Regions from separate parts of the Comamonas odontotermitis genome, predicted to be linked through region 1. Evidence: riboswitches for the same ligand, from Rfam matches in the RefSeq annotation. Region 1 holds a riboswitch; the other holds the start of a gene.
The links. Region 1 has a riboswitch for S-adenosylhomocysteine ahead of metH (methionine synthase). Riboswitches for the same ligand answer to the same signal wherever they lie in the genome.
Positions count from the first base shown of each region.

Region 2: linked by a shared signal. The riboswitch ahead of ahcY (adenosylhomocysteinase) and the one ahead of metH (methionine synthase) in region 1 are both predicted to bind S-adenosylhomocysteine.

Region 1 is NZ_CP083451.1:235,548-241,493, reverse strand. It holds gene metH (methionine synthase) at 1-2,692, opposite strand, end outside; S-adenosyl-L-homocysteine riboswitch at 2,728-2,839, opposite strand; gene gltS (sodium/glutamate symporter) at 3,067-4,305, shown strand; one part of gene LAD35_RS01035 (IS3 family transposase) at 4,468-4,816, shown strand; one part of gene LAD35_RS01035 (IS3 family transposase) at 4,816-5,726, shown strand; gene LAD35_RS01030 (PACE efflux transporter) at 5,794-5,946, opposite strand, start outside.
Region 2 is NZ_CP083451.1:3,977,943-3,983,888, reverse strand. It holds gene LAD35_RS18320 (sensor histidine kinase) at 1-1,653, shown strand, start outside; gene LAD35_RS18315 (response regulator) at 1,667-2,377, shown strand; gene LAD35_RS18310 (DUF2938 domain-containing protein) at 2,396-2,911, opposite strand; gene LAD35_RS18305 (helix-turn-helix domain-containing protein) at 2,978-3,382, shown strand; S-adenosyl-L-homocysteine riboswitch at 3,428-3,506, shown strand; gene ahcY (adenosylhomocysteinase) at 3,581-5,011, shown strand; gene LAD35_RS18295 (TlyA family RNA methyltransferase) at 5,169-5,946, shown strand, end outside.

The DNA of each region.
Region 1 (5,946 bases):
GGTCTTCGCCGATCTGGCCCACGTTGAAGTAGGTGGCCTCGGGGCTTCCCAGGTAGAAGCCGCTCACGCTCGATGCGGGGAACATGGCCAGGCTGTCGGTCAGCTCCATGCCGATGTCCTTGGCGTCCAGCAGCTGGAACAGGTCGATCTTGGCCGTGTGATCGGGGCAGGCCGGGTAACCGGGCGCGGGGCGGATGCCCTTGTACTGCTCCTTGATGAGCTGCTCGTTGCTCAAGGCCTCATCTGCGGCGTAACCCCACAGGTCCTTGCGCACGCGCTCGTGCAGGCATTCGGCAAAGGCCTCGGCCAGGCGGTCGGCCAGGGCCTTGAACATGATGCCCGAGTAGTCGTCCAGCGCGTCCTGGAACTCCTTGTCCTTCTTCTCGGCGCCGATGCCGGCCGTCACGGCAAACAGGCCCGCGTAGTCTGCAATGCCCGATTCCTTGGTGGCTACGAAATCCGACAGGCAGCGGCTGGGGCGCATCAGGGGCCGGCCATCCGGGCCATCGATCACCTGCTTTTCGGTCTGCTGGCGCATGCCATACCAGGTCATCAGTTCCGCCGTGCGCGATTCATCGCTGTAGAACACGATGTCATCGCCCACGCGGTTGGCGGGGTACAGCGCCATCACGCCATTGGCGGTGAGCCAGCGGCCCTCGATGATCTTCTTGAGCATGGCCTGCGCATCGGCCAGCACCTTGCGCGCTTCCTCGCCCACCACCTCGTCGTCAAGAATGGCGGGGTAGGACCCAGCCAGGTCCCAGGTCTGGAAGAACGGTGCCCAGTCGATATAGCGGGCGATCTCGGCCAGGTCGAAATTCTTGAACACGCGGCGGCCCAGTGCGCGCGGCACCACAGGCGGGTGGGCGGCAAAATCCATGGGCGTGGCGTTGGCGCGTGCCTTCTCCAGGGGCCACAGTGGCGTCTTCTTCTTGTTGGCGTGCTGGTGGCGCACCTTGTCGTAATCGGCCTCCAGCTCGCTCAGGTAGGCCTGCTTGCCTTCGCCCAGCAGGCTTTGCGCCACGCTCACGCTGCGCGAGGCATCAGGCACGTAGACCACGGGGCCGTCGTACTTGGGCGCAATCTTGACGGCCGTGTGCACGCGCGAGCAGGTGGCCCCGCCGATCAGGAGCGGAATCTTCTTGATGCGGAAGTAGTCGTCCTTGTCCATCTCGCCCGCCACGTACTGCATCTCTTCGAGGCTGGGGGTGATCAGGCCTGACAGGCCGATGATGTCTGCGCCCTCGGCCTTGGCGCGGGCCAGGATCTCGTGGCAGGGCACCATCACGCCCATGTTGATGACCTCGAAGTTGTTGCACTGCAACACCACGGTGACGATGTTCTTGCCGATGTCGTGCACATCGCCCTTGACGGTGGCGATGACGATCTTGCCCTTGCTCGATACGTCCAGGCCCGCTGCTTCCTGCTGGCGCTTTTCTTCTTCGATATAGGGAATGAGGTGGGCCACGGCCTGTTTCATCACCCGCGCACTCTTGACCACCTGGGGCAGGAACATCTTGCCCGCGCCGAAGAGGTCGCCCACGATGTTCATGCCGTCCATCAGCGGGCCTTCGATCACGTGCAGCGGGCGTCCGCCCCCTTGCACCACGATCTGCTGGTAGGCCTCTTCGGTATCGGCGACGATGAAATCGGTGATGCCGTGCACCAGCGCATGCGACAGGCGCTCGCCCACGGTCTTGGGGTGCTCGGGCGTGCCGCGCCATTCGAGCTTCTTGCTATCGTCCTTGGCTGCGCCCTTGGCGGCTTCGGCGATCTCCAGCAGGCGCTCGGCGGCGTCGGGGCGGCGGTTGAGCACCACGTCTTCCACGCGCTCGCGCAGTTGCGGCTCCAGGTCGTCGTAGACGCCCACCATGCCGGCATTGACGATGCCCATGTCCATGCCCGCCTGGATGGCGTGGTAGAGGAACACAGTGTGGATGGCCTCGCGCACCGGGTCATTGCCGCGGAAGGAAAAGCTCACGTTGGACACGCCACCGCTCACCTTGGCGCCAGGCAGGTTCTGCTTGATCCAGCGCGTGGCCTCGATGAACTCGACCGCGTAGTTGTTGTGCTCCTCGATCCCGGTGGCGACGGCAAAGATATTGGGGTCGAAGATGATGTCTTCAGGCGGAAATCCCACTTCATCGACCAGCACGCGGTAGGCGCGCTCGCAGATCTCGACCTTGCGCTGGTAGGTGTCTGCCTGGCCTTTCTCATCGAAGGCCATGACCACGGCGGCTGCGCCGTAGCGCTTGATGAGCTTGGCCTCGTGCTTGAACTTGTCCACCCCCTCCTTCATGGAGATGGAATTGACGATGCCCTTGCCCTGCAGGCAGCGCAGGCCGGCCTCGATGACCTCCCACTTGGACGAATCGACCATCACCGGCACCTTGGCAATGTCGGGTTCGGAAGCAATCAGGTTCAGAAAGCGCACCATGGCGGCCTTGCTGTCGAGCATGGCCTCGTCCATGTTCACATCGATGACCTGGGCGCCGTTTTCCACCTGCTGGCGTGCCACCGACAGCGCCTCCTCATACTGCTCATTGAGGATCATGCGCGCGAAAGCCTTGGAGCCGGTGACGTTGGTGCGCTCGCCCACGTTGACGAACAGCGTGCCCTCGCCGATGAAGACGGGCTCCAGGCCCGACAGGCGCATGGGTGGGACGGAAATGGGAGAAGCAGACGCGGACATGGGGCTCACCTGTGAAAACCAGAAACACACGATAGAACAGGTGAGCGCCGTTGCTGCGGGCAGCGCAAAGCATACCCAGCCACCTGCCCAAGCCTGACAGGCCCGAGATGGTCATACCACCGGCCTGCTGCAGCGCTCCTTGGGACAAGGCCAGCCATTTTAAGCCAGTACGCCAAGCGCTGCTCTATAGCACGCATGAGGGCCATGGCAGCCGCAAATGCCGCTACCCGCCCGGGTTATATCGCCGTTCGAGAACGCTGCCATCGCATTTCGAGCATATTGCGCGGTTTTGTCGGCAAAATATGCCGATCAGCAGAGAACACCTGCACTTTTGTATCCAATCAGGCCCAAGGCCTGCACCTGAGGAGAAAACCTTGCACCTGAGCTTCAGTGCTTATTACACCCTGATCATGGCCGTTCTCGTGCTGTTGCTGGGCAAATTGCTGACCCGGCACATCCGTTTCCTGCGCGATTTCAACATCCCCGAGCCTGTCTCGGGCGGGTTGGTCGTGGCGGCCGTGATCTTTGCGCTGCACCAGCTCACCGGGCTCACCCTGTCCTTTGAATCCGGGCTGCAGTCGGCCTTCATGCTGGTGTTCTTCTCGTCCATTGGCCTCAGTGCCAACTTTGCCAAGCTGCGCGAAGGCGGCATGGGGCTCATCATCTTCCTGGGCGTGATCGTGGCGTTCATCGTCGTGCAGAACGGCGTGGGCGTGGGCCTGGCCACCCTGCTGGGGCTGGATCCGCTGATTGGCCTCGTGGCCGGCTCCATCACCTTGCTGGGCGGCCACGGCACGGCCGGCGCCTGGGGTGCGGTGCTGGAGCAGCAATATGGCCTGAGCGGCGCCACCGCCCTGGGCATTGCCTGCGCCACCTTCGGCCTCGTCATTGGCGGCCTGCTGGGCGGGCCGCTGGCCAAGCGCCTGATCACCCGCCACCAGCTGGCACGCCCGCGCACCAATGCAGAGCAGCAGCAAAGCGACCGCGCCACCGTGAGCGAAGGCAGCGATGTGGCCAATTTCGAATCGCCCAACACAGCGCCGCGCCTGATCACCGCCGAGGCCGCCATCGAAACCCTGGCCCTGTTTGCCGGGTGCCTGGCCTTTGCCGAGTTCATGACCGGCGTCACCCAGGGCACCGCCGTACAGTTGCCGACCTTCGTCTGGGCGCTGGGTGGCGGCGTGGTCATCCGCAACGTGCTGGACTATGCCTTTGGCTTCAAGGTGTTCGACCGCGCCATCGACGTGTTCGGCAACGCTGGCCTGTCGATCTATCTGGCGATCGCCTTGCTCTCGCTCAAGCTCTGGGAGCTGACCGACCTGGCGGGCCCTCTGATGATCATCCTGGCGGCGCAGACCCTGACACTGGCGCTGTTTGCGGCCTTTGTGACCTTCCGCGTCATGGGCCGCAATTACGACGCTGCCGTGCTGGCGGCCGGCCACTGTGGCTTCGGCATGGGCGCCACGCCCACGGCCGTGGCCAACATGCAGGCCATCACCAACCAGTACGGTCCGTCGCACAAGGCTTTTCTCATCGTTCCGTTGGTGGGCGCCTTTTTCATCGACATCATCAACGCCTTTGTGCTGCAGATGATGATTGCCCTGCTGCGCTGAGGTATCTAAAAAATAAATAGCTGCCAGCGCTTGATGGATAAAGGTTTCAGATCATTTTTCTTCTGAAAACCCCGTCCATCAGGCGCTGGCAGCTTCTTTTTTTGAATGTGACCCGTCCTGAATTGGGTTGACACCTTTCTGAAGAACAGAAAGGAAAGTCAAATGGAACAGTGGGTTAAGAGAACGCAACGGGACTACACGCTGGCTTTTAAACTCGCAGTAGTCGATCAAGTAGAAAGAGGTGAGCTGACCTACCGGCAGGCCCATGAGCGGTACGGAATCCAGGGCGCCTCAACTGTACTGGTGTGGCTTCGCAAGCACGGACGGCAGGACTGGAAAGCTGCATCATCAAGGGGCAAAGGATTACAGAAGATGCCTGAATCGCCCAAGCTGCTGACTCCAGAGCAGCGCATCAAGGAGCTGGAAGTGCAACTGAAAGAAGCCCGCGAGAAAGCGGCCTTCTTTGAAGCGGTAGTGAACGTGCTCAAGCGCGACTACGGAGTCCAAGTCACAAAAAAGCCTGCGGGCAAGTCCTCACGCAAAAGCTCGTCAAAGGGTTAAGCGTCACGAGGGCTTGCCGCTACATGGGAATCAGCCGCCAAGCGCACTACAAGCGCCTGGTCTGCCAGCGTGCACGCAGCGAGCGGGACAAGGCGGTGGTGGAGTTGGCCAGTGAAGAGAGGCGCCATCAGCCACGCATTGGCACGCGCAAACTGCTGCACTTGCTCAAGCCGCCGCTTGAACAGGCGGGAATCCAGATCGGGCGCGATGCACTGTTCGTTGTCCTGCGCCAAGCACGCATGCTGGTGCTGCCACGGCATGCGTACCACAAGACCACCAATAGCCATCATCACTACCGCAGGCACCCCAATCTACTCAAGGAGGGCCCGACCAAAACAGTGGCAAGTGGTTGTGAGCAGCTATGGGTCGCTGACATCACGTATCTACCCACCAAGGAGAAGACTGCCTATCTGAGCCTGGTGACCGATGCCTACTCGCGCAAGATCGTGGGCTGGCACGTGCACGATAGTCTGGAGACCAAGCAGGTCAGCCAAGCGTTGAAGATGGCACTGCGTCAGCGGCGAACAGATCAGCCGCTCGTACACCACTCTGATAGAGGTGTTCAGTACTGCTCGGCTCAATACCAGCGCATCCATGCACGCCACCGCATCACCTGCTCCATGACCGATGGCTACGATTGCTACCAAAACGCTCTGGCTGAGCGGGTCAATGGAATCCTCAAGATGGAATACTTGTTGCAACGACCTGCCGATCTCTCGCAGGCCCGCACCATGGTGGGCGAATCGGTACGGCTGTACAACGAGCGCCGGCCGCACCTGTCCCTAAAATACAAAACGCCCGATGCAGTACATCGGGCGTCTCTCGCCAACCAGCTTGGGCTGGAGATTAGTCGCGAATAGGTGTCAACCTATGACAGGACGAGTCAATGCCTTTTTGAATGCTTGTCTGCAGTATCGCTTCAGACCCTCACTGCGCGGAGCGCGGCAGGCCAAAGATGCGGTCAAAGCTCCAGTTGAAGACGAAGGTGTAGACCAGGAAGAACAGCAGCAGGCCGATGTCCATCACCAGCGCTTCCCACAGGCTGACCTTGAACCACCAGGCAAACAGCGGCACCAGCAT
Region 2 (5,946 bases), 680 kb from region 1:
CGCGTACAGCGCCGCGTCTCCCGCTGGCTGCCGTGGGCAGCGGCCAGCCTGCCCGAGCAGATTGCGCGGCTGGACCCGGGGCTGGACGTGCTGGTGCTGTCTCCGCCTGTCCCCAAGAACGGGAGCGCCGTGCGCAAGCCGGTGCATGAGCGCAAGCCGGTGGCATGGCTCGGTTACGCCGGAGCCACCCTGGCTTGCGTGGCCGCCGCCGTGGTGGCAGAGCTGCTGCTGCAGGTGTTCGATCCGGCCAACGTGGTCATGCTCTTCCTGCTGGTGGTGGTGCTGTCGTCCTTGCGCTGGGGGCGGGGGCCGGGTGCCTGGGCTGCGCTGCTGTCGGTGCTGCTGTTTGATTTCTACTTTGTGCCGCCGCGCAATTCGTTCAGCGTCAATGACACGCAGTACATCTTCACCTTCTGCCTGATGCTGGGCGTGGCCCTGGTCTGCGGCCAGCTCATGGCGCGGTTGCGCCACGAGGCGCGTGTGGCGGCAGAGCGGGAGCGGCGCGCCGGGGCGCTGGCCCGGTTGGCGCGCGACCTGTCAGGCGCGCTCACGCAGGAGCAAGTGGCGCAGATTGCGCTCACCACGGTGTCGGGCGTGTTCGATGCACAGACAGGTCTGCAATTGCCCGATGCGCAGGAAAGCCTGCATGCCGTTGCCGGTAGCGAAGGCCCCATGGATGCCAGCATTGCGCGCTGGAGCATGGAGCACGGCCAGCCTGCGGGGCAGGGCACTGACACCCTGCCCGCATCGCCCGCGCTGTATGTGCCGCTGATGGCGCCGGTGCGCGCGCGCGGTGTACTGGTGCTGCACTTGCGCAGGCCGCAGCGGCTTCATGTGCCGGAAGAGCGCCGCCTGCTGGATGCCTGTGCGAGCCAGATTGCACTGGCGCTCGAACGCGTGCACTTCGTCGAGGTGGCGCAGGAGACCCAGGTGGCCATGGAAGGCGAGCGGCTGCGCAACACCTTGCTCTCAGCGGTGTCGCACGATCTGCGTACGCCGCTGACCGGTATTCTGGGCGCAGCCCAAGCCGCCCTGCCACGGGTGCCACCGGGTGCGGCGGCAGACATGCTGATGCAGATTCGCAACCAGGCCGAGGCATTGCAGCAACTGGTGGATAACCTGCTGACCATGGCGCGCCTGCAGCAGGGCGGCGTGCATCTCAAGCGCGAATGGCTGCCCGCCGAAGAGCTGGTGGGCAGTGCACTGCGGCAGATGCACGGTCGCCTGGCCGGGCATGTGGTGCGCACCGATCTGCCAGCAGGCCTGCCGCTGCTGCATGTGGATGCGGTGCTGATGGAACGTGTGCTGGTCAACCTGCTGGACAACGCTGCCAAATACACGCCGCCCGGCACGACATTGACGCTGGCCTGCCATGTGGAGCAGGATGCAAAGGGCATCGATCATTGTCTCCTTACGCTACAGGATGATGGGCCAGGACTGCCAGCACACCTGGATGCGGCACTGTTGTTTGAGCCGTTCACGCGTGGCGTGGTCGAGTCCTCCGTCTCCGGCATGGGCCTGGGTCTCACGCTGGCGCAGCGCATCGTGGAAGCCCATGGCGGGAAGCTGGAACTTGCGTCGGCCAATCCAGGGCCGGGTACCATCTTTACCATTCGCCTGTCCGTGCCTGAGCAACCGGCTTTGGACGATTGAAACGGCTTTCCCCATGACTGTTGCAGCCCACCGCGTACTATTGATTGAAGATGACCTGGCAATACGCCGCTTTATCCGCCTGGCCCTGGAGGACGAAGGCTGGCAGGTGTTCGAGGCGGAGACGGCACGGCGTGGCCTGATCGAGGCCGCGAGCCGTCAGCCCGATGTGGTGGTCTTGGACCTGGGCCTGCCCGATGCCGATGGCAAGAGTGTGATTGCCCAACTGCGCAGCTGGAGCCCTCTGCCGGTGCTGGTGCTGTCGGCCCGGGACCGCGAAGAGGAAAAGGTAGCCGCCCTCGACACCGGCGCTGATGATTACCTGACCAAACCCTTCGGTGTGCCGGAACTGCTCGCGCGGCTGCGCGTGCTGCTGCGCCGCCGCCAGCAGATGCCTGCCGACACAGCGCCTTCCAGCCGCGCACGCTTTGGCGAGGTGACGGTCGATCTGGCCACGCACGAAGTCAGCCGGGGATCGGAGGTCGTGCACCTCACGCCCATCGAGTTCCGACTGCTGGCTGCACTGATCGCGGGCCAGGGCCGCGTGCTGACGCACCGCCAACTGCTGCTGCAGGTGTGGGGGCCGGAATACCTGGATAGGCCCCATTACCTGCGCGTGCACATGGCCAACCTGCGCCAGAAGATCGAGGCCGACCCGGCCCAGCCCCGGCACCTGCAGACGGAGTTGCAGGTGGGTTACCGCCTCGTGGGGCTGGCGGCGGCTTAGAGCCGCTTCAGAACCCGTTTAACCCATCATTTTTTGCAGCGCCATGGCCGTCGCATACATGCCAAGGCCAAAGACGGCATGGGTGACGATGCTGTGCAAGCGTGCAATCCAGGGCCGGGGCGCGCGGCTGGCCGCCACACCCATGCCCATGCCCGGCTGCATGATGAAGAATGGAAACACCACGGTTGCCACACCAAAAGCCAGTGCAGGCCACAAGGTGGGTGCGCTCAGCCATGCCATACCCTCCAGGGCCACAAGGGTCAGGGCAAACACCAGGCCGATGAGGTAATGCACGGTCCAACCCACGGCGGCCTCGTGTGCCCTGGGTTTTGCAGCGGGGATCGGCACTTGCGCGGGGCGGGTCTCTGGCAGATAGAGCAGCCAGCGCCCGACCAGTGCGTAATTGAGTGCAGGGGTGCCGAACAGGCGCTTGCGCAGCAGGGCCCAGAGGTCGGTGATGGCGGTGGCGCCCAGGCCCACTGCCAGGGTCTGGACCAGGATATGAGAGAGGGAAACAGGGTTGTCAATGTGCATATGGCTTGCCTTGTCGGAAGAAAACACCCACTATGCAAATTGAAGTCAACTTCAAGTCAACCACGCATGCTCATCGATATCGGCGAGGTGGCGCGCCGCTCGGGTCTTACCGCTGCCACCCTGCGTTACTACGAGGCCCAGGGCCTGATTTCCTCCTGCGCGCGGCATGGCCTGCGCCGCCAGTACCAGCCCCAGGTGCTGCAGCAACTGGCCATGATTGCGCTGGGCCGCACGGCGGGTTTCTCGCTGGCCGAAATTCGGCAGATGTTCGGTGACGACGGCACGCTGGAAGTGGACCGGCAGGCGCTTGCCAGCAAGGCCGATGAGCTGGACCGCTCCATACGCCGGCTGACCACGCTGCGCGAAGGCCTGCGCCATGCCGCCCAGTGCCCCGCGCCTCGCCATATGGATTGCCCGAAATTTCAGCGGATTCTGCTTGCGGCTTCCCGCCCGGCTCCCAAACGGGCTTGAGACCTGCTGCAGCGCAGAAGATGCGGCGGCGTTTATAATGACGCGCTATCCGAGGAGCGTTGCAGCGTCCCCATCAGGCGGGGCGTGAGGCTCGGATCCCCTATCGCAACGACGCTCACCCACGCTTTCTGTGCGGTGAGATGGTGTATCTCCTTCTGCCGTAGAACGTGGTTTTTCATTCATTTTTTGGAGAAAACCATGAACGCTGCTGTTCGTTTCAACCCCGCTGATTCCGCGATTGCCGACATTTCCCTGGCCGATTGGGGCCGCAAGGAAATCAAGATCGCCGAAACCGAAATGCCAGGCCTGATGGCCATCCGCGAAGAGTTCGCTGCGGCCCAGCCTCTCAAGGGCGCCCGCATCACCGGCTCGCTGCACATGACGATCCAGACCGCCGTGCTGATCGAAACGCTCAAGGCACTGGGCGCCGATGTGCGCTGGGCTTCGTGCAACATCTTCTCCACGCAGGACCACGCCGCTGCCGCCATTGCCGCGACCGGCACGCCCGTCTTCGCCATCAAGGGCGAATCGCTCAAGGACTACTGGGATTACACCCACGCTATCTTTGAATTCGGCGACAAGGGCGCCGAAGGCGAAGGCCCGAACATGATCCTGGACGATGGCGGCGATGCCACCATGCTGATGCACCTGGGCAAGAAGGCCGAGAAGGACCTGTCCGTGCTGGCCAACCCCACGAGCGAAGAAGAAAAGATCGTTTTTGCCGCCATCAAGGCCAAGCTGGCTGTCGATGCCTCCTGGTACAGCCGCAAGTCGGCCCAGATCATGGGCGTGACCGAGGAAACCACCACCGGCGTGCACCGTTTGAACGAAATGTCGGCCAAGGGCACCTTGCTGTTCCGCGCGATCAATGTGAACGATTCGGTGACCAAGTCCAAGTTCGACAACCTGTACGGCTGCCGTGAATCGCTGGTGGACGGCATCAAGCGTGCCACCGACGTGATGATCGCCGGCAAGGTAGCCTGCGTGGCTGGCTATGGCGATGTGGGCAAGGGCTCGGCCCAGGCGCTGCGTGCGCTGTCGGCCCAGGTGTGGGTGACCGAGATCGACCCGATCAACGCCCTGCAAGCTGCCATGGAAGGCTACAAGGTCGTGACCATGGAATACGCCGCCGACAAGGCCGACATCTTTGTGACCACCACTGGCAACAAGGACATCATCCGCCACGAGCACATGGTTGCGATGAAGGACCAGGCCATCGTCTGCAACATCGGTCACTTCGACAACGAAATCGACGTTGCCTCGATCGAGAAGTACCAGTGGGAAGAAGTCAAGCCACAGGTCGACCAGATCACCTTCCCCGATGGCAAGAAGATCACCCTGCTGGCCAAGGGCCGCCTGGTGAACCTGGGCTGCGCCACGGGCCACCCCAGCTTTGTGATGTCGTCTTCGTTCGCGAACCAGACCATCGCCCAGATCGAGCTGTTCACCAAGCCCGAAGCCTATGAAGTGGGCAAGGTCTACGTGCTGCCCAAGATTCTGGACGAAAAGGTGGCACGCCTGCACCTCAAGAAGGTGGGCGCGATGCTGACCGAGCTGACCGATGACCAGGCTTCCTATATCGGCGTGAAGAAGGAAGGCCCTTACAAGCCTGAAACTTACCGCTATTGAGCTTCAGGCTGCGTCGCACCGCTCTTTTAAATAAAGAGAAAGACGGTGCAAAAATCATAGCTGTTGGCGCTTATTTAGAGCTGGTTGTAGATGAAAATCTATCCATGATTGGCTTTGAGTATGCGCCAATGGCTATCAAAATGAGAGAGGATTGCGCATGCGCGCTGATGTGTTTTTGGTGGATGCGGGCCTCGCATCAACGCGCTCGCAGGCGCAGCGATTGATTGCGTCTGGCGTGCAGTGGCGCACCACGGTGCTGGCGCCATGGATCAAGGTTGCCAAGAATGGCGACGAGATTCCTGCGGGCGCTGAAGTGCAATTGCTGGATGCATCGGAAGCCAAGTACATCTCGCGCGGTGGTCTCAAGCTTGAAGGCGCGCTGGCAGCCACCGGCATTGCGGTCAAAGACCTGCGCTGTCTTGATGTGGGCCAGAGCACCGGTGGCTTTACCGACTGCCTGCTGCAGGCAGGCGCTGCCCAGGTCATCGGCATTGATGTAGGGCAAGGTCAGTTGCATGAGCGGCTGCGTAGCGACGCACGCGTGGTCTGCGTCGAAGGTTTCAATGCCCGTTCGCTGACTCCGGAATCACTGCAGGCGGCGTGCGATGAAGCCCTTTGCGAAATCGTCGAAGAGGAAGAGGACAACGACACCCAGCCTGTAGCGCCCTATGCATGGATGCGCAATGGCGGCCAGGTGAGCGACGACTACGACGACAGTGACGACGCCAAGGAGCAGGAGATAGAAAACTTCAAGGCCGAGCGCAGCGCCAAGGCGCGAGCCCGGCTTGAGGGAACGGCGCCTGTGGAGCGCCGCCGCAGGCCGGGTACCGAAAATGTGGACATCACGCCCGCTTTCGACGTGGTGACTGGCGATGTGTCGTTCATTTCGCTCACGCTGGTGCTGCCCGCTGTGGCCCGTGTGCTCAAACCCCACG